Regions from separate parts of the Bhargavaea sp. GQ12 genome, predicted to be linked through region 2. Evidence: predicted binding sites of a transcription regulator. Region 2 holds the regulator's gene; the other holds the start of a gene.
The links. The regulator LexA, encoded in region 2, represses DNA repair genes until DNA is damaged. The targets are predictions, from matches to a motif close to CGAACATATGTTCG.
Positions count from the first base shown of each region.

Region 1: the regulator LexA is predicted to act here: its motif matches at 3,378-3,391, upstream of parE (DNA topoisomerase IV subunit B).

Region 1 is NZ_JCAXEU010000007.1:42,758-58,748, forward strand. Features, by position in the region: gene acnA (aconitate hydratase AcnA) at 1-1,345, shown strand, start outside; gene AC6CHQ_RS08395 (acyl-CoA thioesterase) at 1,470-1,895, shown strand; gene AC6CHQ_RS08400 (hypothetical protein) at 1,895-2,212, shown strand; gene AC6CHQ_RS08405 (HesB/YadR/YfhF family protein) at 2,227-2,523, opposite strand; gene plsY (glycerol-3-phosphate 1-O-acyltransferase PlsY) at 2,560-3,162, opposite strand; gene parE (DNA topoisomerase IV subunit B) at 3,427-5,388, shown strand; gene parC (DNA topoisomerase IV subunit A) at 5,385-7,835, shown strand; gene dapB (4-hydroxy-tetrahydrodipicolinate reductase) at 8,142-8,879, opposite strand; gene dapA (4-hydroxy-tetrahydrodipicolinate synthase) at 8,881-9,762, opposite strand; lysine riboswitch at 9,921-10,099, opposite strand; gene AC6CHQ_RS08435 (MarR family winged helix-turn-helix transcriptional regulator) at 11,176-11,592, opposite strand; gene AC6CHQ_RS08440 (sporulation protein) at 11,677-12,081, opposite strand; gene AC6CHQ_RS08445 (AI-2E family transporter) at 12,083-13,294, opposite strand; gene AC6CHQ_RS08450 (LCP family protein) at 13,318-14,304, opposite strand; gene msrA (peptide-methionine (S)-S-oxide reductase MsrA) at 14,431-14,967, shown strand; gene AC6CHQ_RS08460 (protein YuzH) at 15,113-15,361, shown strand; gene AC6CHQ_RS08465 (ABC-F family ATP-binding cassette domain-containing protein) at 15,448-15,991, shown strand, end outside.
Region 2 is NZ_JCAXEU010000010.1:20,693-36,683, reverse strand. Features, by position in the region: gene AC6CHQ_RS10435 (NUDIX hydrolase) at 1-148, opposite strand, end outside; gene AC6CHQ_RS10430 (aldo/keto reductase) at 215-1,117, shown strand; gene AC6CHQ_RS10425 (YqkE family protein) at 1,151-1,402, opposite strand; gene AC6CHQ_RS10420 (acetyl-CoA C-acetyltransferase) at 1,425-2,609, opposite strand; gene AC6CHQ_RS10415 (hydroxymethylglutaryl-CoA lyase) at 2,699-3,607, shown strand; gene AC6CHQ_RS10410 (alpha/beta hydrolase) at 3,634-4,599, shown strand; gene AC6CHQ_RS10405 (YneF family protein) at 4,936-5,157, opposite strand; gene AC6CHQ_RS10400 (hypothetical protein) at 5,227-5,682, opposite strand; gene tkt (transketolase) at 5,841-7,838, opposite strand; gene AC6CHQ_RS10390 (DUF896 domain-containing protein) at 7,931-8,164, opposite strand; gene AC6CHQ_RS10385 (YneB family resolvase-like protein) at 8,221-8,886, opposite strand; gene AC6CHQ_RS10380 (LysM peptidoglycan-binding domain-containing protein) at 8,883-9,191, opposite strand; gene lexA (transcriptional repressor LexA) at 9,360-9,977, shown strand; gene AC6CHQ_RS10370 (SDR family oxidoreductase) at 10,134-10,778, shown strand; gene glnA (type I glutamate--ammonia ligase) at 10,833-12,167, opposite strand; gene AC6CHQ_RS10360 (methionine gamma-lyase family protein) at 12,180-13,439, opposite strand; gene hfq (RNA chaperone Hfq) at 13,605-13,847, opposite strand; gene miaA (tRNA (adenosine(37)-N6)-dimethylallyltransferase MiaA) at 13,894-14,847, opposite strand; gene AC6CHQ_RS10345 (alpha/beta fold hydrolase) at 14,844-15,755, opposite strand; gene AC6CHQ_RS10340 (glycerol-3-phosphate dehydrogenase/oxidase) at 15,760-15,991, opposite strand, start outside.

The sequences.
Region 1 (15,991 bases), on a different contig from region 2:
CGGACTCGTTGCGAAAAAAGCGGTCGAAAAGGGCATCCGCCCGCCGGCATACGTCAAGACGTCGCTCGCACCAGGTTCGAAAGTCGTTACAGGCTACCTCGAATCCGCAGGTCTCAACACGTACCTTGACCAGATCGGCTTCAACACAGTCGGCTACGGATGCACAACGTGCATCGGTAACTCCGGTCCGCTTCTTCCGGAAATCGAAAAGACGATCATGGACAACGACCTGCTCGTATCCTCCGTCCTTTCGGGTAACCGGAACTTCGAAGGCCGGATCCACCCGCTCGTCAAGGCAAACTACCTGGCTTCGCCTCCGCTCGTCGTCGCTTATGCCCTCGCAGGCACAGTGAACATCGACTTCGAGAAAGAGCCGATCGGACGCGCTGCGGACGGAACGGACGTCTTCCTGAAAGACATCTGGCCATCCACTGAAGAAGTGAAGGCTGAAATCGAGAAGACGGTCACACCTGACCTCTTCCGCAAAGAATACGAACATGTCTTCACGGAAAACGAGCGCTGGAACGCAATCGAAACAACGGATGACTCCCTGTATGACTTCGACCCAGAGTCGACTTACATCCAGAACCCGCCGTTCTTCGAAGGCCTGTCGAAGGAAGCAAGCCCGATCCAGACGCTTGCAGACCTCCGCGTCATCGGCAAGTTCGGCGACTCGATCACGACTGACCACATTTCCCCTGCAGGCGCGATCGGCAAAGATACGCCGGCAGGCAAGTACCTGCGTGAGCGCGGCGTAGAGCCACGCTACTTCAACTCGTACGGTTCCCGCCGTGGTAACCACGAGGTCATGATGCGCGGTACATTCGCGAACATCCGGATCCGCAACCAGATCGCGAAAGGCACAGAAGGCGGCTACACGACTTACTGGCCGACCAAAGAGATCCTGCCGATCTATGATGCAGCGATGAAGTATCAGGAAGACGGTACGGGCCTCGCGATTCTCGCAGGCAAAGACTACGGCATGGGCTCTTCACGTGACTGGGCTGCGAAGGGCACAAACCTTCTCGGCATCAAGACAGTCATCGCCGAAAGCTACGAGCGTATCCACCGTTCGAACCTCGTCATGATGGGCGTACTTCCGCTCCAGTTCATGAAGGGCGACAGCGTGGAATCCCTCGGCCTGACAGGCGAAGAGGCGATCAGCGTCAACCTCACTGACAACGTGAAACCGCGCGATGTCCTCACGGTCACTGCGACTGCTCCGGACGGCTCCGTCAAGGAGTTCCAGGCACTTGCACGCTTCGACTCCGAAGTGGAAGTTGACTACTACCGCCACGGCGGCATCCTTCAGATGGTTCTCCGTAACCGCCTGAAAGCCAACTGATCAAACTGAGTGACCAACAGCCTGGAGAGGACATCCTCTCCAGGCTGTTTTTGTATGCGGCGAGATCATGCTGCTCCGGACATCGCCGGCTGCTATCCGGTATAATGGCAGGGAGGTGAAGATGATGTATGTCAATGAAACGTCAGTTAAGGTACGTTATTCGGAAACCGACCAGATGGGTGTCGTATACCATGCCAACTACCTGGTATGGATGGAGATCGGACGCACATCACTGATCGAGGATATCGGCTTCCGCTACGATAAGCTGGAGGAAGAAGGCTTTCTTTCTCCGGTGATCGACCTGAACATCAGCTATAAAAACGCAATGCGCTACGGGGAATCTGCAATCATCCGTACGTGGATCCAGTCGCACGGACGGCTGCGGACGACATACGGCTATGAGATCCTTCACGGGGACGGCACGGTTGCCGCGACCGGACAATCCGTACACACGCTTGTCCATAAGGAAACGTTCCGGCCGGTCGGACTGCGCAAGGCCGATCCGGAATGGGATGCAAAATACCGGGAACTCGCCAGGGAGCTTGTGTGATGGCATTCGGCGTCAAGCGGCAGGAAGTATCCGAGTGGAAAGAAGCCGTCAGCAGGGGAGAAATTGCATTCCTGACGCATTTTTGGCTTGATGACCGTTTTCCGGGCTGCCGGACCGTCACCAAGGCCGGGTGCGCAGATCTGGCGAAGCTGGAAGCCTGGGGCAGGCAGTACGGACTTCATCCGGATTGGATCGACCACAAGGAGCGTTATCCGCACTTTGACCTGTTCGGAGAAAGGGAATATGAAATCCTGAAGAAAGAGGGAAGGGAAGACCTGATTGAACGCTTCAGGCTGACCGGTATACAAAAAGCGTGAATCCGCTGCGGGATTCACGCTTTCTCTTTTTCGTATCCGTATTCAGGTTCGTCCAATGCGGCATCATAACCGACAACGAGGTCATGTCCGTCAAAGTACCATTCATCGTCGGACTCGACAAAATAGGTGATGCCGTCCGACTCCGCTTGCGCGGACGGGTTTTCCGGTTCTTCCACCGACAGCCCGAGTGAAAAGCCCGGCTGAAGGCCCGAGCCGCCGTAGCGGACCGTGAATCGTACTGAAGCGCCAGCTTCCAAGCCCATTTCTTCATAAAACCATTTCTGCGCGTCATCGGAAATTCTGATCTCCATGGAACACACCGCCTTCCGTGGTCTCCCTACAGTATACTAAAGCCACTTCACCTTTGGCTCGGTTCCCGCCTTGATGCGGCCGATGTTCGCCCGGTGGCGGTAAAAGATGAATGCGGACAGGACGATGATGACAATCAGCAGGTACAGATCGCCCGTCCTGACGTAGTTGATGATCGCATAAATCAGCGCAATGACACCCATTGCCATCGAGGTGAGGGAGACGATCTTCGTCAGCTTCAGGATAACGAGGAAAGAAACGATCAGTACGAGGAAAAACGGCCAGCTATAACCGAGAATGACGCCTCCGGACGTCGCAACAGCCTTTCCTCCCCTGAATTTCGCAAACACGGGGAACATATGGCCGACAACTGCCGCGATGCCCAGTGTCAGCGGATGGATACCCGAATCCGCAAATGCCGGTATCAGCAGAAGGAGCACAGCAGCGGTCCCTTTGAAGATGTCCATGAGCGTGACCGCAATGCCGGCCGGCTTTCCCAGCACGCGGAAAGTGTTGGTTGCACCGAGGTTGCCGCTGCCCGATTCACGGATGTCTTTGTTGTAGAAGAGCTTCCCGATCCAAAGCCCCGAAGGCACAGAGCCAAGTAAATATGCGATGAGAAGCACAATTGCCGTATCCATAGCAAACCTCTTTTCGATATAAGGGTTGGTCTTAACAGTCAGTCTCAGTTTACATCATCCAAGACACACGCACAATGCCCTCAATACAGGGTCAAACGACTGGAATCCCCAGCAAACATTGCAACGGCGGGCTTCAGTAGTCTACAATGAAGTGCGGGACTATCGGACCGGCAGTTGGACACAAGCCGGCGAAACAAGTACAATAGGAACATATACGAACAAACGTTTGATGGAGGAATCCTCTTGGCCAAAATTACAAAAACCATGAAATACAACGACGACTCGATCCAGGTGCTTGAGGGACTTGAGGCTGTACGCAAACGGCCCGGCATGTACATCGGCTCGACCGATACACGCGGCCTTCATCACCTTGTGTATGAAATCGTCGACAACTCGGTCGACGAGGCGCTGGCAGGATTCGGAGAAGAGATCAATGTCACCGTCCATAAAGACGGCAGCGTCAGCGTAAGGGACCACGGGCGCGGAATGCCGACGGGCACCCACAGCACCGGTAAACCGACGACGGAAGTTATTCTGACCGTCCTGCATGCCGGCGGGAAATTCGGGCAGGGAGGATACAAGACAAGCGGCGGACTGCACGGCGTCGGCGCATCGGTTGTCAACGCCCTCTCTGAATGGCTCGAGGTGACCGTCTTCAAGGACGGCAAGAAGTTCCGCCAGCGTTTTGAGGGCGGGGGGCATCCCGTCACGACACTGGAAGAGATCGGCAAGACACGCGAGCGCGGGACGCTTCTCCGGTTCAAGCCGGATCCGACCATTTTCTCGACAGTAAAATACAATTATGAAATCCTGAGCGAACGGCTGCGCGAATCGGCCTTCCTGCTAAAAGGAATGAAAATCACCCTGTCTGATGAGGAAAGCGGACGGGCGGATGAGTTTCTTTATGAATCCGGCATCATGGAGTTTGTCGGATATTTAAATGAAGAGAAAGATACGATGCATAAAGTAGCCTATATCGAAGGGGAACAGGACGGGATCGAGCTCGAATTCGCTTTCCAGTTCACCGACGGCTACTCAGAGACGATTCTGTCCTTCGTCAACAACGTCCGGACAAAGGACGGCGGGACGCATGAGACAGGTGTCAAGACTGCGATGACGCGGGTCTTTAACGAATATGCCCGGAAAGCGGGACTGCTGAAAGAAAAGGACAAAAACCTGGACGGCGCGGACATCCGTGAAGGGATTTCTGCGATTATCTCCGTACGGGTACCGGAAGCACTGCTCCAGTTCGAAGGGCAGACCAAAAGCAAGCTCGGCACCAGCCAGGCGCGTGCAGCGGCGGACGCCGTCGTATCGCAGAAACTCATGTACTACCTGGAGGAGCATGCAGAACTTTCTGCGACACTCGTACGCAAGGGGATCCGTGCCCAGCAGGCCCGCGAAGCGGCCCGTAAGGCACGGGAAGACGCACGTTCCGGAAAGAAGCGGAAGCGCTCCGAAATGCTGCTGTCCGGCAAGCTGACCCCGGCGCAGTCGAAAAATGCAGCGAAGAATGAACTGTACCTCGTCGAGGGTGACTCTGCCGGCGGCTCGGCAAAACAGGGACGCGACCGTACTTTCCAGGCGATCCTGCCGCTTCGGGGCAAGGTCATCAACACGGAAAAGGCGAAGCTTGAGGACATCATGAAGAATGAAGAGATCTCGACGATCATCCATACGATCGGAGGGGGCGTCGGCTCCGACTTTAATGTCGATGATATCGCCTATGACAAGATCATCATCATGACCGATGCCGACACCGACGGCGCCCATATCCAGGTGTTGCTTCTGACCTTCTTCTACCGCTACATGAAACCCCTCATCGAGGCTGGAAAAGTCTATCTCGCACTGCCTCCGCTCTTTAAAGTTTCCAAAGGCACCGGCAAAAAAGAGAAGATGGCCTATGCCTGGACAGAGCGCGAACTGGATGCAGCCATCCAGGAAGTCGGAAAAGGCTATATCCTCCAGCGCTATAAAGGTCTCGGCGAGATGAATGCCGACCAGCTCTGGGATACGACAATGAATCCCGAGACCCGTACACTCATTCGCGTTACGATCGAGGACGGGGCAAAATCCGAGCGGCGCGTCACGACGCTCATGGGAGACAAAGTTGAGCCGAGGAGGAAGTGGATCGAGGACAACGTCGACTTCGGCATGGAAGACGGCGCGACGATCCTGGAAAATGAATTCCTGACGGCCGAGACAGCTGAGGAGGAACAGGCATGACGGAAACAGCACGATACCAGGACCTCCCGCTAGAAGAGGTCATCGGCGACCGCTTTGGGCGCTACAGTAAATACATTATTCAGGACCGCGCGCTTCCCGATGCACGGGACGGACTGAAACCGGTCCAGCGGCGCATCCTGTTCGCAATGATGGAAGAAAACAATACACACGACAAGGGCTTCCGGAAATCGGCGAAAACGGTCGGGAACGTCATCGGTAAATATCACCCGCACGGCGACTCTTCCGTATACGAAGCCATGGTCCGGATGAGCCAGGACTGGAAACTCCGGCATCCGCTCATCGAGATGCACGGGAACAACGGCTCGCTCGACGGCGACCCCGCTGCTGCCATGCGTTATACGGAAGCCAGGCTTTCCGCAATCGCTTCAGAAATGCTGCGTGATATCGGCAAGCGCACCGTAGACTTTATCCCGAACTACGATGATAACGAAAATGAGCCGACAGTTCTCCCTGCAATGCTGCCGAATCTGCTCATCAACGGTTCGACGGGCATTTCAGCGGGATACGCGACAGATATCCCGCCTCACGCCCTCCACGAAGTGATCGATGCGGTTCTTATGAGGATCGATAATCCTGCCGTGACGACGGATGAACTGATGACCGTCCTGCAGGGGCCGGATTTTCCGACAGGCGGAATCATCCAGGGTGCGGAAGGCATCAAAAAAGCTTACGAGACGGGCCGCGGAAAGATCATTGTCCGCTCGAAGACCGAAATCGAAAAGATCCGCGGAGGCAAGCAGCAGATCGTCATCACCGAAATCCCGTACGAAGTGAACAAGGCCCATCTCGTCAAGAAGATGGACGAGCTCCGGATCGACCGCAAGCTTGAAGGCATTTCGGAAGTCCGTGACGAATCAGACCGCACCGGCCTCCGGATCGTCGTGGAACTCAAGAAAGACATCGACGGGGAAGCCATACTCCAATACCTCTTCAAGAACACTGACCTTCAGGTAAGCTACAGCTTCAACATGATTGCAATCGATGAACGCCGTCCGAAGCTGATGTCGCTCGGCATGCTGCTTGATGCTTATATCGCTCACCGGAAAGAAGTCGTCACGAAGCGTTCGGAATACGACCTTCTGCGCGCAAAGGACCGTCTGCACATCGTAGAAGGGCTCATGAAGGCCCTCTCCATCCTTGATGAAGTGATCCGGACGATCCGGGCATCCAAGGACAAGCGGGACGCTAAAAACAATCTGATCGAATCGTACAGCTTCACTGAACCGCAGGCTGAAGCGATTGTCTCCCTCCAGCTCTACCGTCTGACAAACACAGATATCACCGAGCTGAAAAAGGAAGAAGGAGAGCTGAAAGCGCTCGTTCAGGAACTCACGGAAATCCTCGGCTCCGAGAAAAAACTGATGCGGGTCATCAAGTCCGAACTCAAAGATATCCGCAAGCGCTTCTCGGAACCCCGACGTTCAGTGATCGAGGCGAAAATCCAGGAAATCAAGGTCGACCTCGATATCCTGATCCCGAGCGAGGACGTCGTCGTCACGGTCACGAAAGACGGCTATGTCAAGCGCACGAGCCAGCGCTCGTACGGGGCATCGGGCGGCCGTGACTTCGAGATGAAGGAGACCGACCGGCTGCTGTACGGCGGCACGCTCAACACCCAGCAGTCACTCCTGCTCTTCACGTCTTCCGGCAATTACATTTCCCAGCCTGTCCATGAGCTTCCGGATATCCGCTGGAAAGACCTCGGCCAGCACATCTCGAGCATTATCCCGCTGAGTCCTGAAGAAGAGATCATTGCCGCAATCGGCATCGAATCATTTGACAGGGAGGACACCGATATCGTCACTGTCACCAAAGGCGGATTCATCAAACGGTCCGCACTTGCCGACTATCAGGTTAAGCGCACTAACCGCTTGTACAAGGCGGTGTCCATCAAAAAAGGGGATGCCCTGCAGTCTGTCCACCTTGCACGGGCCTCGGACGAAGTGCTGCTCTTTACCCATCTGACCTACGGGCTCCGCTTCCCGCTTGAGGAAGTCGCTCCGACAGGTGTCCGTACTGCGGGGGTCAAAGGCATTAACCTGAAAGACGGCGATTATGTCGTATCTTCCATTCTCCGATCGGCGGATGATGAGCGCTCGCTGATTCTTGCAACACATCGGGGTGCCGTCAAACGGATGCCGATCAGTGAATATGAACTCGGTTCACGTGCAAAACGGGGACTCGTGTCATTAAAAGAACTCAAATCCAACCCGCATCGGATTGCAGGTGTCGTCCTCGCCGACAAACAGGACACCGTCATCCTGCGAACGGACAAGGATGCGGAAGTACCCGTATTGCCTCATGCTTACCGGATGGCCGACCGTTATTCAAACGGCAGCTTTGCCGTCGACCAGAAAGAGGACGGTTATGTCACTGCGGTCTATCTGGCCGTCGACATGGAAACTAAAGAAAATGAACAGGCATAAATGAATACTCCCCCTGTCCGCAGGCCACCAAGGCAGCGGGCAGGGGGAGTTTATGTTGAATCATTATGTTGCCGGTTTCATCATTCATAGGGTCGGTTTCTGCATTCGCGCCCGCAATTTCGTCATTCACGGGCTCAATTTCGTCATTCGCCCCAGTCGGGAACTCCAATGACGAGATCATCCGGTGGAATGACGAAATCAGAAGGCCGAATGACGAAACTATTGAAACGAATGACGAAATCGCAGCAGCAATGTTACCAGGCATAAGAAAAAGCGGAGGGCAAGCGCCCTCCGCTTTTAATCTTTTCAGGAATCGCCGATTCCGAGATTATCGTAAGTATAATAGCCGTTTTCCTTATGGATCAGGCGCTCTGCAACATTAAGTGCGCCGGATGCGAAGATGTCCTTGGACTGGGCGTGGTGTGCGATGGTGATTGTCTCATCGTGCCCGGCAAAGAGGACTTCATGGTCTCCCGTAATCGTGCCGCCGCGTACCGCATGGATGCCGATCTCCTCGTCGGTACGCGCGCCTTCCGTCTGGGAACGGTCATGCACGGGATGGACAGATGGCCGGGCAGATGCGATGGCATCATACAGCTTGATGATCGTCCCGCTTGGTGCATCGACCTTTTTGCGGTGATGGCGCTCGGTCATTTCAATATCGAAGGCAGGAAGGAGGGAGGTGGCATAGCGGACAATCTCCGTCAGGATATGCACCCCGTAGCTCATGTTTGCACTGAAGAAAATCGGCTGGCGATCCGCCTTTTCCTTCATCTGTTCAATCAGAACTTCCTTTTCTCCTGTTGTTGCGATCACCAGAGGCAGTCCGGTGTCCGCAGCAAGCAGGGCTTTCGTGAGGACAGGATGCGAAAAGTCGATGACCGCATCGGCTTCCGGAAGGCGTTCATCCGGCCGGTAAACCGGATAGCCGTCAGCCGACTGGCCGCGCAAAAGCAGCACACCCACAATCTCATGTCCCCGTTCCTTGGCAAGGGCGGCGACGCGTTTGTTCGACGCGCCGTACCCGCAAAGCAGCAATTTCATGTCAAACCTCCATCATCATTGATTCAAACTGCCGGATCAGGCGGCTTTGCTCCTCCTCTTCCAGCGGCAGGAGAGGGAGGCGTACTTCATAGTCGCCGAAGCCGAGGTGCGATGTGAGCACCTTGATCGGAATCGGATTCACATCAACCGACAGCGCGCTGATCAGCGGGGTCAGGCGGTAGTGAAGCTCCTGTGCACGCGTCAGATTGGTGAATGTCTGTTCGTACATTTCCTGGAACTGGGCGGGCACCGCGTTTGCCACAACCGAGATGACCCCCTGGCCGCCGAGGGAAGTAAACGGAAGCGCCGTATCGTCGTTTCCGCTGTACAGTGCGAATGACGGATCCGTCACGAGGCGCACCTGGGACATGTAATTAAGGTCACCGGTGGCATCTTTTAAGCCGACAATATAAGGATGACGGCTGAGTTCGAGCACCGTTTCAGAAGTGATCGTCATACCTGTGCGGGAAGGGACATTATAGAGGAGGGCCGGGAGCTCCGCAGCATTCACGATCGCCTCGAAATGGCGGATCAGGCCGCGCTGGCTCGTCTTGTTGTAATAAGGGGTAATCAGCATGAGGCCGTCCGCACCGATCTCCTTCGCTTCGCGGGAAGCACGGATCGACTCGGCGGTGGAGTTCGAACCCGTTCCGGCGATGACCGGAACACGGCCTGCAGCCGTTTCTACTGCAATTTCAAGGAGACGTCTGCTTTCTTCGGCAGTGAGCGTCGAGCCTTCTCCTGTCGTGCCGTTGATGACGAGCGCCTGGATATTGTTCTCGATGAGAAACTCCAGGTGGCGGCGGAAGCTGTTGTAATCGACTTCCTCGTTCGTGAATGGGGTGGTGACTGCTGCGGCTACTCCAGTAAATAGATGTGTCATGTAAAATCCCTCTTTCTATCCATAATGTATTCCGGTCTCCCGGTTTCCGGCACAAACGCCCGGACAATGGATGAAATGTCCCATGCATCGGCATAAATAAAAGCCGGAAACGGTAGGTTTCCGGCTTGTGATAGGCGATGATGCACGACCCTGAGGTCACAAGTGGAAGCACTCCATTATTACGAGAATAATGACAGCCTGCATATTGTTCATATGCAGTCCAACGGGGGACAGTCTGCAAACCAAACCCCGTTTCGGCAAATCTCCCTTTCCGCCCGCTACCGGTCTGCAGCCGTTGCAGCGGGGTACTCATGATCTTTGCTCCTCATCCATTGCTATTAAATTTTGTTATTTCGAATCTTGTGTACTACGTTAACATGAAGAAACAAAGAATGCAACGTGTTTTGTGCAAACTTTCAGCGAAAGAAATCAAAGAACACGACTTATGAGATGGAAAACAGCTGTTAGGACCGTAAAAACAAGTGTCCGGACAGAAACATGGTGGATCGGTATTTAAGATCATGCAGCAAAGAAAAAGGCTGAATCGACTTCAGAATGCGTCTCAAATAGAAATGAGACGGGACTGCAGCAATTAAACGGTATTGAGATGAAGCACCAGATCTGAGTTGTGAGACCAAAAGAACCCGGGTTCATGACACCATGGGGTCTTATAATAGTACATACAACAGCGAAGCCCAGTATCTAAAACCGATTTCAGGCCCGAAAATTCAATTTCGTCTCACTGTCTTAAGTATACTACTTAATGATACGTAACTTCCGAAAATAGAAATTATGTAAACTAAAAATAAGAGAAGCCCTTTACAGCATTCAAGCTGCTCTCCCATCATACATACATTTGTCTTTAAGTCACCAACCTTAAGGCTGACCAGTTTTATAAGTTTGCCGTCTGTTCACGTCTTATGGCTCCTTGAGTTGCCCGTCTGCATAGCTGTCTTGTTGATGATCAGCCGGACTGATGGCTTTGCCGAATTCAGATCTATAAAATAAGTGTCCGCTGTGAATTCAGTACTCCGAGTTCTGACGCACTTGGACTAAGATAAAAATCTTTACGACTGCTGATTTCGGTGGCCCGCCCTATATGATCTATATCTCAAAGCCAGTTTCTCATTTTGTCGTTTTGCTGTGTATCACTCAATATTCAGCCGCTGTTTGTATGATTCATATTTTAGCTGGCTGCACAAAGTTATTTAGAAGTTACTTAGCTGAACACTGCATGCAATCATTATTTGCAACTTGTTTGCAAATCAAAATCAAATACTCACGTTAACGCAACCATTATACTTGCGAATTACAATTATCAGAATATCACTTAGGGTTTTCACGCTCTCAACCCCAATGCTTTCTTTCTGCAATTATTGAATTTGCATATTGCATCTATTAGTCAGGCGGAAATCAGCCGTTGTTTCCGCCAAGAATCCGATGTAATTGCCGCAGGGATCGGACAATGATTTCTTGTTCGAATTCTCCCATTGAGGCAAGGGCCTCTTTCATCTGTTTCAGTATATCCGCATCCACCTGTTGTACCTTCTTGCTGCCTTTATCGGTCAGTGAAAGAATCTGGATCCTTCGATCTCCCGGGTATGGTTTCCGTTTAACATAGCCACCGTTCACAAGTGTCTGGACCTGTCTTGAAAACGTTGTGATGTCCATGCCGAGCCCGCGCGCGGTCTCCTGCATGGACGGTTCATTTCTTGACTGGATTTCATGCATGATGGTGCTTTGCTGCACAGAAATTTCCGTGCAGGCCTCTTTGTGGATCTTATTGAGCTCCCCGTTCAGCGAATGGAATGTCGCAAGCAGTTGTTCCATGCCTGATCCCCCCTCCCCTTTGAATTGATTGTACATTCAAAAAACGGAACGCGCATCCGATTGGGTGCGCGTTCCGCGAAAGATTCAGGCGTAATGGAATTCATCTTCATCATAGGCATCGACGCCGTTTTCAATATGGACAGTCGTCTTCAGCAGCAGCTTTTCGTTGTCCTTATTGATCAGCCAGCGGTCATCCGGGACGATTTCGAACGGAATCATCCGGGTTTCCTTCGACTTCGAGTCTCCGATCAGTTCGATTGAGTGCTTGGTAAGAGTCTTGTCCACGTCTTCAAAGTCGCTCATCGCATCTTCCCGGTGGATCCTCACAAACACTTCAAGCGTGATATAGTCAATGATCTGATCGGCATCGCCGCCGTCAATATAAACCGTACCGTTCAGTACTTCGCCTTCTTCCAGCGTCTGATTGTCCACGACCGTGTCGACTTCCAGGCCTCCGATGCCAATTTTGGATAGGAATGATTTCAGCATGTTACTCTCTCCCCGTTTTTTCGATAATCCTTCTGCTGTCCGTCTGGTATTTCATATTAGGATTGTTTTCATGTTCATCGTAGCGCTTCTTGAACAGTTTGAACAGATGGGACACGATCACCTTTAGTAGTGCATAACCCGGTATTCCCAGAATCACTCCTGGTACTCCGAACAGAGAACCGGCGGTAAGCAAAACGAAAATAATGGTAATCGGATGAATATGGAGTGTTTTACCCATAACTTGAGGAGAGATAAACTTTCCCTCCACGAGCTGAACGATCGTCCAGACTGCAGCAAGCTTCAGAATCATGAATGGCGAAGTGACGAGTGCGATGATCAGGGCCGGGGTGATGGCAATCACAGGGCCGAGATAAGGGACAACGCTCGTTACAGCAGCCAGCGCACCAAGTGCAAGCGCATAATCCATGCCGATGATCACGAACCCGATATAAATCAGAAGGCCGATGCAGAATGAGACAATCAGCTGTCCTTGAATATAGTTGCTGAGCTGCTGATCCGCCTCACCAAAGATTTCTCCGGCATCATCACGCATGCGGGGTGGCATCAGTTTCATGATATAGTCCGGCAGCCGGTCCCCATCTTTCAGCAAGTAGAAAAGGATAAACGGCACCGTAACGATTGAGATGACGATTCCGGTCAGCGTAGAGATAAAGTTCGTGACGCCCGAAGCGATGCCGCCGGCGGTGTCACGGAAGAATCCGGAGATGTCTTCAAACACCGAATCGATCAGCAAATCCAGGTTGACGTCCAGCTCATTATAATAACTGGAAAACAGTGATGTGCTCAGATAAGCATCGATATTCAGGATCAGCTGCCTAAAGTAATCCGGGAATTCACGGACCAGGTTGATGACCTGAGTCTTCAGGAACGGATAGATCAGAAAGATGGCAAGCGAGATCAGTCCGATACCGCCTACATAAATAATAAGAATCCCCCACACCCGGGGGATTTTCGCCTTTTCAAGCAGCCGGAGCACCGGCCGGAGAAGGTAAAACAGTACGGACGCAAGCAAGACAGGCAAGACAACGTTCTGAACAAGTACCTTTAATGGCGTGAATACGAATTGAATCTGGTTAAAGACCAGAACGATCAGTCCGGCCAGCAGGATGATTCCGAGGACGAATAGCGTCGTGCGCCCGCCCAAAAAGCGGATCACCCGGCTTCGGCCGAGATTCCCCTTTTCTCCTTCCATCTGCTTCCCCCTCATTCTCTCTTTTATGGTGTAAGCCGGGCGGAGGCGCCTTTCATAGCTCCTGGAGTTCCGAGAAACTCACTGATCGCCTCCCTGTTCGCGGACAGGTCCAATTCAATGACTGAACCTGCATGAGAATAGCTGCCAAATCGGTAGGTCCCTTCCACCGGGACAGTCATCCTGTCGAGCTCCATTTTTCCGGTGACTGCCGCTTTCAGCACTTTGCGGAGCCCGTCCACCCCACCGACATCCGTCTCGACATAGCCGGTCGCGGCTCCTGCGAGTTTTGGAAGCCGCGGAAGCGTACCCGGTGCCAACACCTCGTCTTTTAGTGCCGAGATCACTTTCTGCTGGCGTTCCACCCTTCCGAAGTCCCCTTCGCTGTCCGCCCGGAACCGTGCATAACCCAGGAGTTCCTTGCCGTTCAGGTCATGGGTTCCCTGTGTGAGCGACACGCCGATTTTCTCGGACATCGGCTTCTCCACATCGATGGTCACACCTTCCGGGGCAGCGATATCGATCAGTTTCTCAAAATTATCGAAATCCGTCACCGCATAGTGGTGGATCGGAATGCCGAACATTCCCGAGATCGTGTCCTTGGCCAGCTGAACACCCCCAAGGTAATAGGCGGTATTGAGCTTATAGGACTGATAGCCCGGAATGTCCGCATAAATGTCTCTCATGAACGAGACCAGCTTCACACGGTTGTTTTCCTTATCGAGAGATGCCACGATCATCGTATCGGAGCGGGATTGGCCCGATCCGTCATTATCGATCCCGAGAAGCAGGAAGTTCTCGATGTACGGGTATTGCGGGTCGATCGGATCGCCGCTGAACGGCCCGGAATCGGGCTTTTCACCTGATGCGAGATCACGGCCCTGGTTATATTGCCAAACGGAGTACAGTCCTGCGGCGATCACGCCGACCGTCAGCAGCGCGAACAGCGTCCTGAACGGACGAAGCCTGCGCCGCCGCTTTCTGCTCCTCCTCGGATGCGGTGTATCCATCATGATTCCTCCAAACTTCTTGATTCGTGTATAGGACGCCATTTCCCTTCCGGTGGTTGCATCTTGCCGCCCCGTAACCCGGGTGCTACAATACAAACCGAGTCAATTACAGGAAGAGAAGGTGCAGAAATGGCGGGACAAAATACCAACGAAAAAGCCATCTTCGCCGGCGGATGCTTCTGGTGTATGGTGAAGCCGTTCAAGGAATGGGATGGTGTCTCGGACCTGATTTCCGGCTATACCGGAGGAACACTGGAAAATCCGACCTATGAAGACGTTAAACGCGGTGATACGGGTCACTACGAAGCAGTCGAGATCGAATTTGATCCGGAAGTATTCCCTTACGCGGAACTGCTGGATATCTATTGGCAGCAGATCGACCCCACAGATGACGGCGGCCAGTTCCACGACCGAGGCGACTCTTATAGGACAGCAATATTCTATACAACGGAAGAGCAGCGCGAAACAGCGCTCCGATCTCGTGATGCCCTTGAAAAAAGCGGCCGGTTCGACAAGCCGATTGTCACTGAAATTCTTCCTGCCTCGACTTTCTACCCGGCCGAGGACTATCACCAGGACTATTATCTCAAAGAACGGGAGCATTATGAACAGGATCGCGCCAAATCCGGCAGGGACAAATTCATCAGTGCCCATTGGGAGCAGTAAGCATCCGCCAAAGCGGGTGCTTATTTTTTATGCAATTACCCCTTCCCCACAATTATATCCTCATTCCTGCTCCTTCTACCGTTCAAAAGCAACCGAACTTGCGTTCCTTTATAGGAGCGGTTAATATTGGGAATAGGTGATGGATATGAAAATTGTACAGTGGGCATATGCCAGAAAATATCAGATCAAGGCTGTTTTCGATGACTTTCCGGAGACTGTATTTTTGTTCAGGCGCATCGGTGAGTACTATTTCCTCTTTTCCTGCACTGGCGGAGAATTCACCCGATTGCCGGAGCGGGAAGATTATGGCCGGATGGAAGAGCTCGTCAACGGGGAACTCGGAACCCTGGAGCATTATCTGAACAGGCGGAGCAACAGACAGGGCGTCTCCTAGCCCACAGGTTCTTCTTCGTGCGCCCGGCTACAGTTCGGCCCTGCTTTATGTTATAATCGGAGCATTGTGTACAAGGAGGAGAATGCATGATCCAAGTCAGCAACGTCAGTCTTCGCTTCGGCGACCGCAAGCTGTTCGAAGACGTCAATATAAAATTCAACCCGGGGAATTGCTACGGGCTGATCGGTGCGAACGGCGCCGGCAAATCCACGTTCCTCAAAATCCTCTCCGGCGAATTGGAGCCGCAGACGGGCAATGTATCGATGGGATCTGACGAGCGTCTCGCCGTCCTGAAGCAGGATCACTTCGAATACGAAGAAAACGAAGTGCTTGAAACGGTCATCATGGGCCACAAGCGCCTGTTTGACGTCATGACGGAGAAAAACGCCATCTATATGAAGGAAGACTTTTCCGATGAAGACGGCATGCGGGCGGCAGAGCTCGAAGGTGAATTTGCCGAACTCAACGGCTGGGAAGCGGAAACTGATGCATCGATCCTCCTTCAGGGACTTGGAGTCCCGGAATCGATGCACAACGTCAAGATGAAGGAACTTAGCGGTTCCGACAAGGTAAAGGTCCTCCTCGCACAGGCTCTCTTCGGTAAGCCCGACGTCCTGCTGCTTGACGAGC
Region 2 (15,991 bases):
GGATCAGCGCGACAGCCCCAGGGTGCCGGACGAGTTCCCTTTTCGCGGGCTTACCGTCCGGCAGGATGACATCATCGATTTCAAGACGGATAATCTTGCCGTCGTAGATTGTCTCCGTATGTACCGTCCGTTCCTCAAACTTATCCATTGGACCATCCCTTTCTGTTGGTCGTCTTAGCGCATTCATTATACTATGGATTCGGGAGGGGATACGATGAAGACACGGAAACTCGGAAAAACAGGTCCGGACATTTCAGAAATCGGTCTCGGATGCATGTCGCTTCCGGACGATGCTTTGCAGGCGGAACGGATTGTCTCGGCCGCTCTCGATGCGGGCATCAATTATTTTGACACGGCGGATCTGTATATGAAGGGACGGAATGAGGAACTGCTCGGCAAGGCGCTCGGAAGCCGGCGGGCGGACATTGTCCTTGCCACAAAGGTCGGCAACCGGTGGACAGACGGGAAAGACGGGTGGGAATGGGACCCATCTCCTGCGCATATCCGGAAATCCGTCAGGGATAGCCTGAAGCGGCTCGGCACCGACTATATTGATGTGTACCAGCTCCATGGCGGGACGGCCGATGATGACCTGGAAGCCGTGATCGACGTATTCGAAGAACTGAAGAGGGAAGGACTGATCCGCCATTACGGAATTTCGTCCATCCGTCCGAATGTATTCCTGCCTTTTCTAAAAAACAGCTCCGCAGTTTCGAATATGATGCAGTACAGCCTGCTAGACCGCCGGCCGGAGGAATGGCTCGGCGACATCAGCAGGGCGGGCGCATCGGTCGTCGCACGCGGGCCACTAGCCAAAGGCCTGCTGACAGCCGAGTCTGAACAACGGGCGGAACAAATGGACGGTTACCTCTCGTTCACTTCCGGTGAACTCCGTGAACTGTCGGCTCAATTCCGGCTGCTTCCGGGCAATCTCCATGGGGCGGCTCTCGGTTTTGTACTGGAAAACAAAACAGTGGCTTCCGCCATCACAGGTGCCAGCAGTGAAGAGCAGCTCAAAGAAACCCTCCGGGCCTATGACAATCTGCCGGACAGTGACACTGTTCGGGCATATGCCGCCCTGACAACCGAACAGCAATATGAAAAGCACCGGGAATGATTTCCCGGTGCTTCCCTGTATTCATCAGTTCCGTCAATACTTGGACGGTCCGTCGCCGTATTTTTCCAGCAATTCACCGAACGACATGTTCTTTTCCCGATCACGGCGTTCTTTTGCCTTCTGGGCGAGGCGTTTTTCCTCTTCTTCCTTTTCGTTTCTGAGAAGAGCCTGCTTTGCCTCTTTAAGCTTGTCCAGCGTATCTCCGCCCAGACTGTCGGCGAGAGTCGGACGGCTGTCCTGCTTTGTGGCAGCCGGCTTACGCTGTTGTGGCTTCTTTTTGGCCATCGAGTCACCTTCTTCCTAAAGTTCAGGGACGGCGCACTACCGTCGCGACACCCTGTCCGCCCCCGATGCAGAGGGTGGCAAGGCCGGTCTTTGCGTCCCGCCGCTTCATTTCATGAAGCAGGCTGACAAGTATCCTGGCACCGCTCGCGCCGATCGGGTGTCCGAGTGCAATCGCGCCGCCGTTCACATTCAGTTTATCATGATCGAACCCAAGTTCACGGTCGACGGCAATGGACTGGGCTGCAAACGCCTCGTTCGCTTCGACCAGGTCCATGTCCTTCAGCTCCAGCCCTGCTTTTCCAAGCGCATTTTTCACTGCCTGGACGGGGCCGATTCCCATCACGGCAGGATCCACGCCGGCATTGCCATTTGCCGCAATGACCGCGAGCGGCTCAATGCCCAGCTCTTCCGCCTTCTCCCCGGACATCACGACAAACGCTGCTGCACCGTCGTTTATTCCGGAAGCATTTCCTGCAGTGACACTGCCCTCTTTTTTGAACGCCGGGCGGAGCTTCGCCAATTTCTCCGCCGTGGAACCAGCTTTCACGTGCTCATCCGTGTCAAAGACAATCGGATCTCCTTTGCGCTGCGGGATTTCAACAGGCACGATTTCATCCTTGAAACGGCCGGCTTCAATAGCAACAGCTGCCCGTTCCTGTGATCGTGCCGCAAACTCGTCCTGCTCTTCTCTGCTGATGCCGTAGCGGTCGCACAGGTTTTCAGCGGTGATGCCCATATGATAATCGTTGAACGCGCACCAGAGACCATCCGAAATCATGCTGTCGATCAGCTTCTGGTCACCCATCTTAAAGCCGTCACGCGCGCCTTTGAGAAGATGAGGCGCCTGGCTCATGTTTTCCATTCCGCCCGCCACGATGACATCCGCGTCTCCCGCCTTGATCGCCTGTGCAGCCAAGTGGACCGCCTTTAATCCGGAACCGCATACTTTATTGATTGTCAATGACGGTACAGTCTCCGGAAGGCCCGCCTTGATCGATGCCTGACGGGCCGGGTTTTGCCCGAGTCCTGCCTGGAGCACATTCCCCATGATGACTTCATCGACATGCTCCCCGCCCACTCCCGCGCGGGAAAGTGCCTCACGGATCGCGATGCCACCAAGCTCTGTTGCCGGAATATCTTTAAGCGACCCCAGGAATGTCCCGATCGCTGTCCGGACAGCGCTTACAATTACCACTTCTTTTGTCATTTCCCCATGTCCCCTTTCCATTCATCATGCTTCTTGCCTTGCCCCGCCCCGTCCTCATCCTTACAATGAGAACAAGGAGGGGGTTTGTCATGTTAAGTCTACCAAAACAAGCAGTAATAATCGAGGTCGGCCCGAGGGACGGCCTTCAGAATGAAAAAAACCAGGTTCCGACGGAGGTGAAGCTCCGTTTCATCCGCGCCTTGCAGGATGCAGGCGTCAGTGAAATGGAACTCACGTCTTTCGTCTCTCCGAAATGGGTGCCGCAAATGGGGGATTCAGCGGATATCATGGCGGGGGCAGCGCGGACAGGCAGGCAGTTCGTGCTGGCGCCAAACGAGCGCGGTATCGATAATGCCAGGGCTGCCGGCGCCGCAAGCATCGCCGTGTTTGTCGGAGTCACGGATGCATTTAATAAGAAAAATATTAACAGGACGACCGAAGAAAGCATGGAACAGCTGGCTCCGCAAATCCGGAAAATGAAAGAGGACGGCCTGTTTGTGAGGGCCTGCATCTCGACCGCATTCCATTGTCCGTTTGAAGGACCTGTTGATCCCGAACGGACGCTCAGTCTGTGCAAACGGTTCGCTGAACTGGGGGCGGACGAACTGAGTGTGGCTGACACGATCGGTATGGCGACACCAGAAGAAAGTTACAACCTGTTCAGACGTCTAAAAGATGAGCTTCCGGAGATGCTGCTGACTGCACACTTCCACGACACGCGGAAAATGGCACTCGCCAACATCTTCGCGGCACTCCAGGCAGGTGTCGACAGATTTGATGCTTCTGCCGGAGGTCTCGGCGGATGTCCGTTTGCACCGGGCGCGACTGGTAATGTCGCAACCGAAGATGTTGTCAATATGCTGGAACGCATGGGCATTGAAACCGGTATTTCGGCTGACGGCATCTGCCGCGCTGTCGATGAAGTGGCGCCTCACGTTTCGCGCCCAATCGGCACGGGGATGTATACACTATATAAGAATGCACAACGTATGGGGTAACAGCCATACATGAAGGAGGCTATGCAATGGGGATAAGCACGAAGCGCTGGCTGACTGTCACCGGCATCATGACAGGCATTTCAGCTGCTGTCGGATCGGCGGTCGGCCTCCTTGCCACGAACCGGCTGATGTACATGAAGAAGAAAGAAGACGATGTGATCCTCCAGCGGGAAATTTCAGCAAAGCGCTTTGATGAGGGATGGTACAATGCCGTCAGCAAAACAGAGCGCTGGGTGAATTCCCCAAACGGCTACCGGCTAAAAGCCGTGTTGCTGGAACCGCTGGAAACCAGCCATTACGTCGTCATATCCCACGGCGTAACGGAAAATAAGATCAATTCGGTCAAGTATGCCCGGATGTTTGAACGGCTCGGCTTTAATTCCGTCATTTACGATCACCGCCGGCATGGGGATTCTGAGGGCCGTACGACCAGTTTCGGACATTATGAAAAGACAGATCTTGGTGCCGTCATCGATGAGCTCCGGAATTTTGTGGGACAAGAGGCGATCATCGGCGTTCATGGGGAATCCATGGGGGCGGCGACATCTCTCCTATACGCGGGCGGTGTCGGAGATGAAGCTGACTTCTACATAGCCGATTGCCCATTTTCTGACTTTACCGAGCAGGTCCTCCATATCTTGAGACGATCTACGCCGCTGCGGACCGGTTTCGCCATCCGGCTTGCCAATGTGTTCCTGAAAGTGCGGGACGGCTATACGCTGGACCTCGTCTCCCCGAGGCAGTCAGTCGCCAGCATCCATAGACCCGTGCTTTTCATCCACAGTCTGGAAGACGATTTTATCCTGCCGGAGATGACGAAGGAACTCTACGAACTGAAGCCGGAGCCCAAATCGATCCGGCTGTTTGAAAAAGGGGCGCATGCCCAGTCCTTTAATGAAAACACAGAGGAATACGAACAAACGGTCAGAGCGTTCCTCGAAGAACACGGGCTCTTCCCTTACGGTGACGACAGCCGATCGGGAATTGCCTGATCAGCGGCGGCTTCGGGATGGTGTACTTTCGCGGGAGTTTGGTGTACTTTCGCAGCAGCATAGTGTACTTTCGGCACTCGATAGTGTACTTTCGGCACTCGATAGTGTACTTTCGCGGCGTCTTGGTGTACTTTCGCGAATGTCCTGCTGAGGTGGCACTCCCGCTGCCGTTCGGCGCTTGAGATGTCCACGCTCACGCTCTGTTAATGATGTTTCACCGGAGCATATTCTTTTGCGATTCCTGAAAAAAATGAGCGTCACAGAAATTTCTCTGTGACGCTCATTTCTCTTTTTTCATTAATAAAAACGCCCTTCCTAAAGGAAAGGACGCTGTCATTATTTGTCGCTCATTTTGTTCATCTGTGCCAGCATTTGATTGATTTTCTTCTGGGAAGGTTTCATTCCCATTTGCATCATCAGCATGCGGAGCATCTGTTCGTTGATCGGCGGGTTCTCTTTCAGGTAATTCATCATATATCTGCGAGCGATGAAAAAGCCGAGAGCCACCCCGGCGAGCAACGCGACGATGAGCAGAACGATCCACCAAACGGTCGCCATTGTGGTTCCTCCTTCGTGCCATCAGTTTCACGGAATGTGCACCAAGGAGAAGTATACAACATTCCGGAATCAGATACTACTATTTCCGCACAATTGACGGCTCGTTCCGACACCATTTTCCCAGAATTTCACCGGCTTCAGCCAGCCGCACTCCCCGCTTCCCCCACGGACTGCAAAATACCCCCCGCTGAGACCTGACAACCCTGCGAACAGGTCAAGATCAAGCATTCTGGTTCCCTCGCAGCGGGCAGTCAGGCTGTAATCGCCGAAACCGATCCGGATCGTCCCTTTTACCGGATGATGGAGGCGGAGCAGGCCCCCCTCCCGCCCCACCTCGGGAAACCTCCTCCCCATCCGGTGCTTTAACTGGAGCATGACCCGGTCGGGATCCACCTCATGGCAAAGAAAGCGGACTTCCGGACTTTCTTCTCCTTCCACCGCCAGAAGTTCCTCCAGCATCCGTTCCCTTCCCAATACAAATGGCTGGTGGGCGTTTTTTACTTCATAAATAATGTATTCGCGCATGACTGCCACCCCTTTTTCAACATCATATCCCGGTATGCGGAAAAAAGATGTCAGAGTGCGGAGAAGAACCCCTCTAGTTTTGTCGAATTGTCCGGAGTTGGGCGTATGATAGAACCGACAAAAAGGAGGACATCCAAGCCGGATGTCCTCCTTTTTCATCAAAGCTGCTTAAAGCGGGATGTTACGTTTTCAGGCGTAAAGCCATATTCTTTCATGACCGTGCCACCCGGCGCGCTCGCACCGAATGTATCGATAGCAAGCACGTCGCCTTCGAATCCGGTGTACTTGTGCCACCCGAGGGAAGCACCCATCTCGATTGCGAGACGCTTCGTCACGGATTTCGGAAGCACCTCTTCTTTGTAAGAAGCTTCCTGTTCTTCGAAGCGGTCCCATGAAGGCATCGAAACGACCCGGACATGAACGCCCTCTTCCCGGAGTTGCTTTTGTGCTTCAACCGCAAGGCTGACCTCCGAACCTGTCGCAAGAAGGATTCCGTCAGGATTGCCTCCCTCCGCCTCGGATACGATATAGGCACCTTTTCTGACGCCTTCCATCGCACGCTCTGCCGAGTGTTCGAGGACCGGCAGATTCTGGCGGGAAAGCACGAGAACCGTCGGCTTGTTTTCAGATGAAACCGCGAGTTTCCAAGCGGCGGCCGTTTCGTTTCCGTCAGCCGGGCGGATTACAGACAGACCCGGCATTGCGCGAAGTGAAGCAAGGTGTTCAACCGGCTCGTGGGTCGGTCCGTCTTCACCGACAGCGATGCTGTCATGCGTGAACACGTAAGTGACCGGCACACCCATCAGTGCCGACAACCGGACCGCAGGACGCACATAATCGCTGAAGACGAAGAATGTGCCCCCGAATACGCGGAGTCCGCCGTGAAGGGCCATACCATTGAGCGCTGCACCCATCGCGAATTCACGGACGCCGAACCAGATGTTGCGGCCGTGGTAATTCTCCGGCAAGAAATCTCCTGCACCTTTGATCATCGTCTTGTTCGAACCTGCCAGGTCCGCGCTTCCGCCGAACAGGGTAGGAACGGCTGCAGCGAGGGCATTGATCATATCGCCTGAGGCGCTGCGTGTCGCAACCGATTTACCGGCCTCATAAGCCGGCAGGTTTTCCTCAAATCCTTCAGGAAGCTTGCCTTCAAGCGCAGCCTTTAGCTGAGCCGCTTCTTCCGGATAAGCTTCCTCATAGGATGCAAAGCGCTCATTCCATTGTTTCTCCGCCTGCTCGCCTTGCTGTTCCGCCGCTTTGCGGAATGTGTCATACACTTCTTCCGGCACATGGAAGTCTTCCTCGAATGTCCACTTGTAGTATTCCTTGACGAGCTTCATTTCGTCTTCGCCGAGAGGCGCGCCGTGGACATCCGCTTTACCGGATTTGTTCGGAGAACCGTAACCGATGATCGTCTTTACTTCGATGAGGGTCGGTCCGCCCGTGTTCCCCTTCGCTTCTTCAATGGCACTGGAAACTGCATCGATGTCGTTGCCGTCTCCGACACGAAGATAATTCCAACCATACGACTCGAAGCGCTTGCGGACATCCTCAGAAAAGCTCATGTCGAGTTCCCCGTCAAGGGAGATGTCGTTGCTGTCGTACAGCACGATCAGCTTGTCCAGCTTCAGGTGCCCTGCAAGGGAGATCGCCTCGGAGGCTACCCCTTCCATGAGGTCCCCATCCCCGCAAAGTGCGAAGGTATGGTGATCGACAATCTCATGGCCGTCCTTGTTGTACGTCGCGGCAAGATGGCGTTCCGCCATCGCCATGCCCACTGCCATGCCGATTCCCTGGCCGAGAGGGCCCGTGGTCGCTTCCACTCCGTCAGTGTGACCGTATTCGGGGTGGCCAGGTGTCTTGGAACCCCATTGGCGGAAATTCTTGATCTCTTCCATCGGCAGATCGTAACCGCCGAGATGAAGAAGGGAATACAAAAGCATCGAACCGTGTCCTGCGGAGAGGACAAAGCGGTCCCGGTTGAACCACTGCGGGTTCGAAGGGTTATGCTTCATGTGTTTGGTCCACAGGGTGTACGCCATTGGAGCGGCGCCCATCGGAAGTCCCGGGTGACCGGAATTCGCTTTCTCGATCGCATCGATGGACAGAGTCCGGATCGTGGTGATTGCAAGTGCATCGGCATGATTCGCCATCTTTCGACATCCTTTCACGAACAAGTAGTTGAATCTTTTTAAGTTTAGACGAGCCCGGCGGTCTTTACAACCGGATTCAGGCGAAGGCGATGTCAGTTCGGAAATTTGTTGTTTCTGAGCTGTTTTACTTTGTCCGGCGTAATGTCATTGCCCTCCGGGTCGATGACGGTTACGTTCTCGATTGTCTGCTTCATATTGGAACGGAAAACCCCCAAATATTCCTTGCGGAGCAATGTCTGTTCCTTCGCTTCTTCCATCGTCAGTCCGACAGTCTTTTTCTTATTCGCCAATTCATTGATACGGGCGAGCTTTTCGGGTGAAAGCATGAAATCTCCCCTTTCCATTTGTCCTAAACATAAGTAAAAAAAGAGACGAGCGCAACTCATTCGCTCGTCTGTTCTTCCTCGATATATTCTCTGTAGCGGCGATGTACCGTCGCCTTGCTGACATCATGGCCGAGTCCTCTAAGCGTGGAAGCGATCTCTTCGAATGTCAGGCCTTTCTGCCTGAGACTGACAATTTCCCCAAGCGGGACATCAATTCGTTCGCGGCCTTCGGGATTGCCCCGCTTTTTCAGATTCTGCTCAGGACGGTAGCCCTTTTCCACTGCCCGGCGCATGCCCCTGCGAATTTTCGCATTATGCATTTTCCTTTGATATTCCTCGACGATGGCCAATATCTCAAGCAGCATTGTGTCCATTTCATCCAGCGCTGCAGGACCTTTGTCCGTATATGTATAAGTGGATGCCCCTGCCTTCTGCAGAAGGTGCAGCACTGCCACACGGGCATTCCCGCGTCCGAGACGGGTCTCATCCTGGACAAGGACGATTTCCGCCTCACCCTCCCGCACATGGTCGATCAGGTCCAGGAGACCGTCCCGGTCCATATCGTAGCCGCTGTGCCGGTCTTTAAAAACCGAGGTCACCGTAAAGTCAAGCTCGTCCGCAAATGCCCGCAGCTCTTCCTCCTGACGCTCTAGTGACATGTCCTGGGACTCTTTCTCAGTGCTCACCCGGCAATATACAGCACATGTCCGGGCCCGCTTCACTCTCCCTCACCGGCCAGCTGTATATCATCGGAATACATCATTTTAGAGGGTACGAGAAGCGTCTCTCCGGCAAGGATCGTCGAATCATGTTTACCGTTCATCTTGAGCACTTCCTCTATCCATATGTCAGCCGGAAGCGAAGTTTCCGCTTTCTGATGCAGGGCGAACAGTGTATCGCCGGGATTCACTCGGATTTCGGCGGTCATTGCACGTTCCGGCTCTTCCTGTCCCGGCAGCATGGCGACTGAAACAATGGCGATGAGAAATAAGAATACAACGTAAGAATAATTGCGGATCAGGTTCATAAATGGCCCCTCCTAATAGAAATTCGAATGCTTGTTCGTATAATAACCCCATCGTAATGCGAACAGATGTTTTTGTCAAGCGGTTTTCTCGAACCTATGTTTGCATTTCATTGAGACGGCTGATATACTTGGAACTAGCTAATACGTTAAAAGAAGAGGTGAATCCGTTTGAAGAAAATGTCGAAAAGGCAGGAAGCCATCCTGACTTTCATCAAGGAAGAGGTCAGGTCGAAAGGCTATCCGCCTTCCGTCCGCGAAATAGGCGAGGCTGTCGGGCTCGCTTCCAGTTCGACGGTCCACGGCCATCTGGCCCGCCTGGAGAACAAGGGCCTCATCCGCCGTGACCCGACCAAACCCCGCGCTATTGAAATTCTTGAAACCGGCGACGCCATCCCTAAAGCGGATGTTCTTCAGGTCCCGGTCGTCGGGAAGGTTACAGCAGGCCAGCCAATTACAGCGGTCGAAAACATCGAAGAATATTTTCCTCTCCCCGATCAGTACGGCAGCTCGGACGACCAGCTGTTCATGCTGGAAATCATGGGCGAATCCATGATCGAGGCCGGCATCCTGAACGGTGACTATGTCGTCGTGCGCCAGCAGAGCACCGCGAATAACGGTGAAATCGTTGTCGCAATGACTGAAGAGGATGAGGCGACAGTCAAGCGCTTCTTCAAAGAAAGCGGGCATTTCCGCCTCCAGCCAGAAAACCCGTCGATGGATCCCATCATCGTCGACCAGGTATCCATCCTCGGTAAAGTTGTGGGCGTCTACCGCCATATCCAGTAAGATCCTGCAGGGTCGGATCATCATTCAGTCGGCACCGCTTTCCGGAAACGCGCTGCCGGCTTTTTTCATGTCTGCAGCCCGACGTCTTTCCATTGTCCCCTGCCCCTCCGTTCCGATATAGTGGACTCATTAGCATGAGAGGGGAGATGGATCATTTTGAACGTACTTGTCATCGGAGCAAACGGCAAGATCGGCAAGATGCTGGTGAAGCTTCTCGTTGAGAGCGGTGAGCATACACCGACCGCCATGATCAGAAAAAAAGAGCAGCAGGCAGTTTTCGAAAATATGGGAGCACGTACCGTCGTTGCCGATCTTGAAGGCAGCACTGCAGATCTGTCTTCGATAATGGCAGATATGGATGCTGTTGTGTTTACTGCGGGAAGCGGCGGGCATACCGGCCCTGACAAAACCTTGCTGATCGACCTGGATGGAGCCGCCAAGGCAATCGAAGCCGCCGGACAAAAGGGAGTCGGTCGTTTCCTGATGGTGAGCGCAATCGGTGCCGAGGACAGGGAACGCTGGTCTGACGCCATCCGTCCGTACTACGTGGCAAAGCACCACGCCGACAACATCCTCCGAGCGAGTGGCCTGGACTATACGATCGTCCGTCCCGGCCTGCTGCTGGATGAACCCGGAACAGGCCGGGTATCCGCTTCAGAACATCTGGAGCCGGGCGGCATTCCACGGGAAGATGTCGCCCATGCCGTCTTTGAAGCGCTGGACAAGGAGAATACCCGCAACCTTTCCTTCGAGCTAGTTTCAGGCGACACGCCGGTCAGGGAAGCCATAGAACAACTTTAAACAGAAAAGTGAGCGCAACCGATTAGGCTGCGCTCACTTTTTATCTGCGTGCAGTCAGTACATCTTCATGTACTGCTCCCGCTCCCACGGGTGGACTGTTGTGCGGAACATGTTCCATTCCGCTTCTTTTGTGTCCATGAAATTCTTGTAGATATGGCTGCCGAGGGCATTTTGGATGACCTTGTCGTCTGCAAGGGCGCCCAGCGCCTCTTTCAGGCTTGCCGGAAGGTCTTCGATGCCCATGCTCCGGCGTTCACGGAGGCTCATCTCATAGATGTTCTGGTCGACGGATTCCGGAGGCTCCATGCCGTTGCGGATTCCTTCGAGCCCGGCTCCGAGAAGGACAGCCATCGCCATGTACGGATTGGCTGTAGGGTCGACCGAACGCACTTCGACCCGTGTGCTCAATCCCCTCGAGGTCGGAATCCGGATAAGCGGACTGCGGTTCGTGCCCGACCACGCGACGTATACAGGTGCTTCATAGCCCGGCACCAGACGCTTGTAAGAGTTGACGGTAGGATTCGCGATGGCTGTAAAGCCATGCGCATGCTGCAGCAGGCCGGCCATAAACTGGTAAGCGGTTTGGCTCAGGCCCTCTTCTCCTTCAGGATCTTCGAAAACGTTCTCGCTTTCTTTGAATAGCGACATGTTGACATGCATCCCGGAACCTGCCACGCCGAACAGCGGCTTAGGCATGAACGTGGCATGAAGTCCATGTTTTCGGGCGATCGTCTTGACTACAAGCTTGAATGTCTGGATGTTGTCGCATGCCCGGATGGCGTCTGCGTATTTAAAATCGATCTCATGCTGGCCCGGGGCGTTCTCATGGTGCGATGCCTCAATCTCGAAGCCTAGCGCCTCAAGCTCAAGTACGATGTCCCTGCGGCAATTTTCGCCCAGATCGGTAGGTGCAAGGTCGAAGTAGCCGCCATAGTCGTTCAGTTCCAGGCTTGGTTCGCCGTTCATATCCAATTTGAAAAGGAAGAATTCCGGCTCAGGCCCGATATTGAACTTGGTAAAGCCCAGTTTTTCCATTTCTTTAAGCACCCGCTTCAGATTGCTTCGGGGATCCCCTTCGAATGGCGATCCGTCTGCGCGGTGAACATCGCAGATGAGCCGGGCGACTTTTCCGGATCCCGTATCCCACTGGAATACCGTCCACGTGTCCATGTCGGGAACCAGGAACATATCCGACTCCTCGATCCTAACGAACCCTTCAATCGACGACCCGTCAAACATCATCTTGTTGTCCAGCGCCTTGTCGATCTGGGAAACCGGAATCTCCACGTTCTTAATAGTCCCCAGGATATCAGTGAACTGCAGTCGGATAAAATTCACATTCTGTTTTTGTATGTCGCTTTTAATATCTTCCTTAGTAATTTTAGCCACGTTACCATCCTTTCAATTTTTAAGCAGGTTTTCTTTCATCAGCGCATCAAGCGCGCCAAGAATCGCGATCTGTACATGTTCGTATGTAAGACCGCCTTGGATATAAGCGGTATAGGGCGGGCGGATCGGGCCGTCCGCTGTCAATTCGATGCTCGAGCCCTGCACGAAGGTGCCGGCCGCCATGATGACATTATCCTCGTAGCCCGGCATGTACGACGGTTCCGGTGCAAAGTGGGCATTAACAGGTGAATGTGCCTGAATTTCCCGGCAGAAACGGATCATCTGTTCAGCATCATTGAAAGACACCGACTGGATGAGGTCCGTCCGGTCCGAAGTATAGTGCGGGGAAGTAGACATGCCCGCCGCTTCCAGCATCGCCGATGTGAAAATCGCACCCTTGACGGCCTGTGCCGTCACATGAGGAGCGAGGAAGAAGCCCTGATACATGTCGGGGAGCGTACCAAGCGACGCACCCGCCTCTGCTCCTATACCCGGAGAAGTCATCCGATAAGCACATTTTTCAATAAGATCTGCACGTCCAGCCAAATAGCCGCCGGTTTTGGCGAGACCTCCGCCGGGGTTTTTGATAAGTGAGCCTGCCATCAGGTCGACCCCCACCTCGGTCGGTTCTGCAGTCTCGACAAATTCTCCGTAGCAGTTATCAGTGAAAATGATCGCTTTTGGCGCAATCTCCCGGACCTTCTGCACCATCTCTCCGATCTGGCCGACTGTAAAACTCGGACGCAGGGAATATCCTTTCGAACGCTGGATGGCAATCATTGCCGTCTTTTCGGTTACGGCATCACTGACGGCATCGAAATCGACAGTTCCGTCCGGTTTCAGGTCGATATGGCGGTAGGAGATCCCATAATCACGGAGTGAGCCCGTGTCTTTCCCTTCCGGTCCCGAAACGATCGAGGCGAGCGTATCATAAGGTTCACCCGTGATATACAACAGTTCGTCCCCGGGTCGGAGCACCCCGAATAGGGCGATGGAAATGGCGTGGGTGCCCGAAATGATCTGGTTGCGGACAAGTGCCGATTCCGAACCGAAAGTTGAGGCATACACCCGCTCCAGTACCTCGCGCCCCTCGTCATCGTATCCATAGCCCGTCGATGGGTTCATATGATGGTCGGAAACCCGATTCTCCCTAAAAGCAGCAAGTACTTTTGCCTGGTTAAAGAGCGCGATGTCATCCGCCTTCTTCAGGAAGGGGGTAATTTTTTGCTCGGCATCCTTTTTCCAAGTACCGATTTGTCCTGTGATGTCCATGATGTTGTTCAAACGTCCTCTTTCCTCTCTGGTGCATAGTCATCCACCAGTATACCGCATTGCCGGACTGCTGCGGATAAAGACGAGGCATCGGCTTTCCGGTAAAAACAGCAGACAGGCTTCCGGGAAGCATCGCACATCTGCTTCCCGGAAGCCCGTCATTGTTCACACCGTTTCTGCTGATTCTTCCTTTGGCGCCAGATTGACCGGACGGGCGGGGACGAACGTGGAGATCGCATGCTTGTAGATCAGCTGCTGTTTTCCGTCCGTCTCCAGCAGCACTGTGAAGTTGTCATAGGACTTCACTTGCCCTTTTAGCTGAAAACCATTGGTCAGGAACACGGTTACGAAAATCCCGTTTTTGCGGATCTGGTTCAGGAACGTATCCTGGATGTTTGCTGACTTCATTGCACCTATTCCTCCGCTCTCTCTTTATGTTGGCATGGGCCTTGTCTTATGTATTCCTTTTCACCGACCCGAAATCCTTCATCATTGTAAGTATTTTTTCCGTATTCTGCCGTGTACCGTCCGATGCCTCAAGCCAGTGCACGTCCAGCTTGTTCCTGAAGTAGGTGAGCTGGCGCTTTGCATAGCGCCTCGTATTGCGTTTTGTCAGGTCAAGTGCCTGCTCCAGATCCGTCTCGCCATTCAGATAGGATGCAATCTCGCCATATCCGATTGCCTTCATGGACTGGCTGTCGCCGAACCCTGCATTCAAGAGTCGCAGGACTTCCTCTGTCCAGCCTTCCCGGATCATGAGGTCAACCCGTTGGTTGATCCGCTCGTATAAGATGTCCCGGTCCATTGCCAGGCCGATGATCAGATGGTCGTAAAGCGGCTCCGAGCCTTTGCTTCCTTCCGCCTCTTTTTTCGACTTGCCGGTGAGGGATGCAATCTCGATGGCGCGCAATACACGGCGCGTATTGTTTGGATGGATTTCCTTTGCAGCGGCAGGGTCCTGTTCCTTAAGGAGCTCATGAAGCCGGCCGGGCCCTTGTTCCTGCAGGATGTCCTCCAGCCGCTCCCTAAGAACCGGATCGTGTTTTTGCTCGGTGAACCGGAAATCGAACAGGACTGACTGGATGTAGAGGCCCGTGCCGCCTGCGATGATCGGAAGCTTACCTCTTGAACGGATTTCCGCAATTTTCTCACGGACAAGCCTCTGGTAGTCCGCCACTGAAAAATCGTCACCCGGACCCAAGATATCAAACAGATGGTGCGGAATGCCGTGCATCTCTTCAGGGGTGATTTTTGCCGTGCCGATATCCAGGCCGCGGTAGACCTGGAACGCGTCACCGTTAATGACTTCGCCGCCTGCCGCTTCCGCCAGGCTGACACTTAATGCGGTTTTTCCCGATGCCGTCGGGCCCACGATTGCCACCACTTCCGGGTACAAGCTACCGGTCATTGCAAGATCCACTCCCTGATAAATTCGGTGACGCGGCCTTTTTTCGGCGAATGCAGAATCTCATGGCGGCCATCATCCACAAGATAAACGGTGACATTTTCGATCCCGTTTTCCGAATACTGGCGGGCGACATTCCAGATACCCGCCCCGCTCTTGCCGACCGGATCCTGCGCACCCGAAATCAGCAGAATCGGCAAGCCTGCAGGCGTTCTGGCAACTTCACGGTCTTTATGGATCAGGTCAAGCCCGTCGAACAGATCCGAAAAAAATCCCGTGGTCGAAACAAACCCGGATTCTTCATCGTCCAAGTACGCCCTGACTTCCTCGGCATCATCCGTCAGCCAGTCAAATGGCGTCTCCGCATCGGGAAACTGAAGGTTATAGCCACCGAACGTCAGAGAGTTCAATAACTGGTTCGGCTCTTTTTCCATTCCCGCGGCACTGAATGCCCTCGCAACCAGTCGCCCCGCCATGATGGCAGGGCCGGGATGATCGCCCGAGCCCATGAAGACGGCCCGGTCCAAAGTATCCCCGTAGCGCTGTGTATAGCGCCTTGCCACAAAAGAACCCATGCTATGCCCGAATATCGTGAAGACGGGGGATGGCCGGTTTTGGCGGATCAGGGAAACGACTTCATAGACGTCCTGCACAACCCGTTCAAATCCGTCTTCCTCAGCGAAATACCCCCTGATGCCGTTTAGCCGTTCCGTCCTCCCGTGGCCGCGGTGGTCATGACCGCTGACAATGAAGCCGGCCTTCCTTAACTCTTCTCCAAACTCTTCGTATCTGCCGATGTGTTCGGCCATTCCATGTAGCAGGTGTATATGGCCCTTTGGCCGCCCTTCCGGCTCAGCTACAAACGCACTGACCATATGGCCGTCAGTCGTTTGGATGGTCAATCTCTCCACTCGGTCATCCTCCTTGCAGACCTGCCGTCTGTCCGATGGCAAGGTCAAGCTCATCAAGCATCTTTACTTTTTCCTCCGAGCTCAGGGATAGCAGGTCCGCCATGTATGCTGCAACCTTGCTTCCTTCCTCCTGTACACGGCCGGCATCAAAAAACATCCAGCCCGTTCTTCGTACGAGGAAATCAGCCGGTGTTGCGGCCATCTCCGCATGGATCGCATAGAGGATGCGCCCCCTG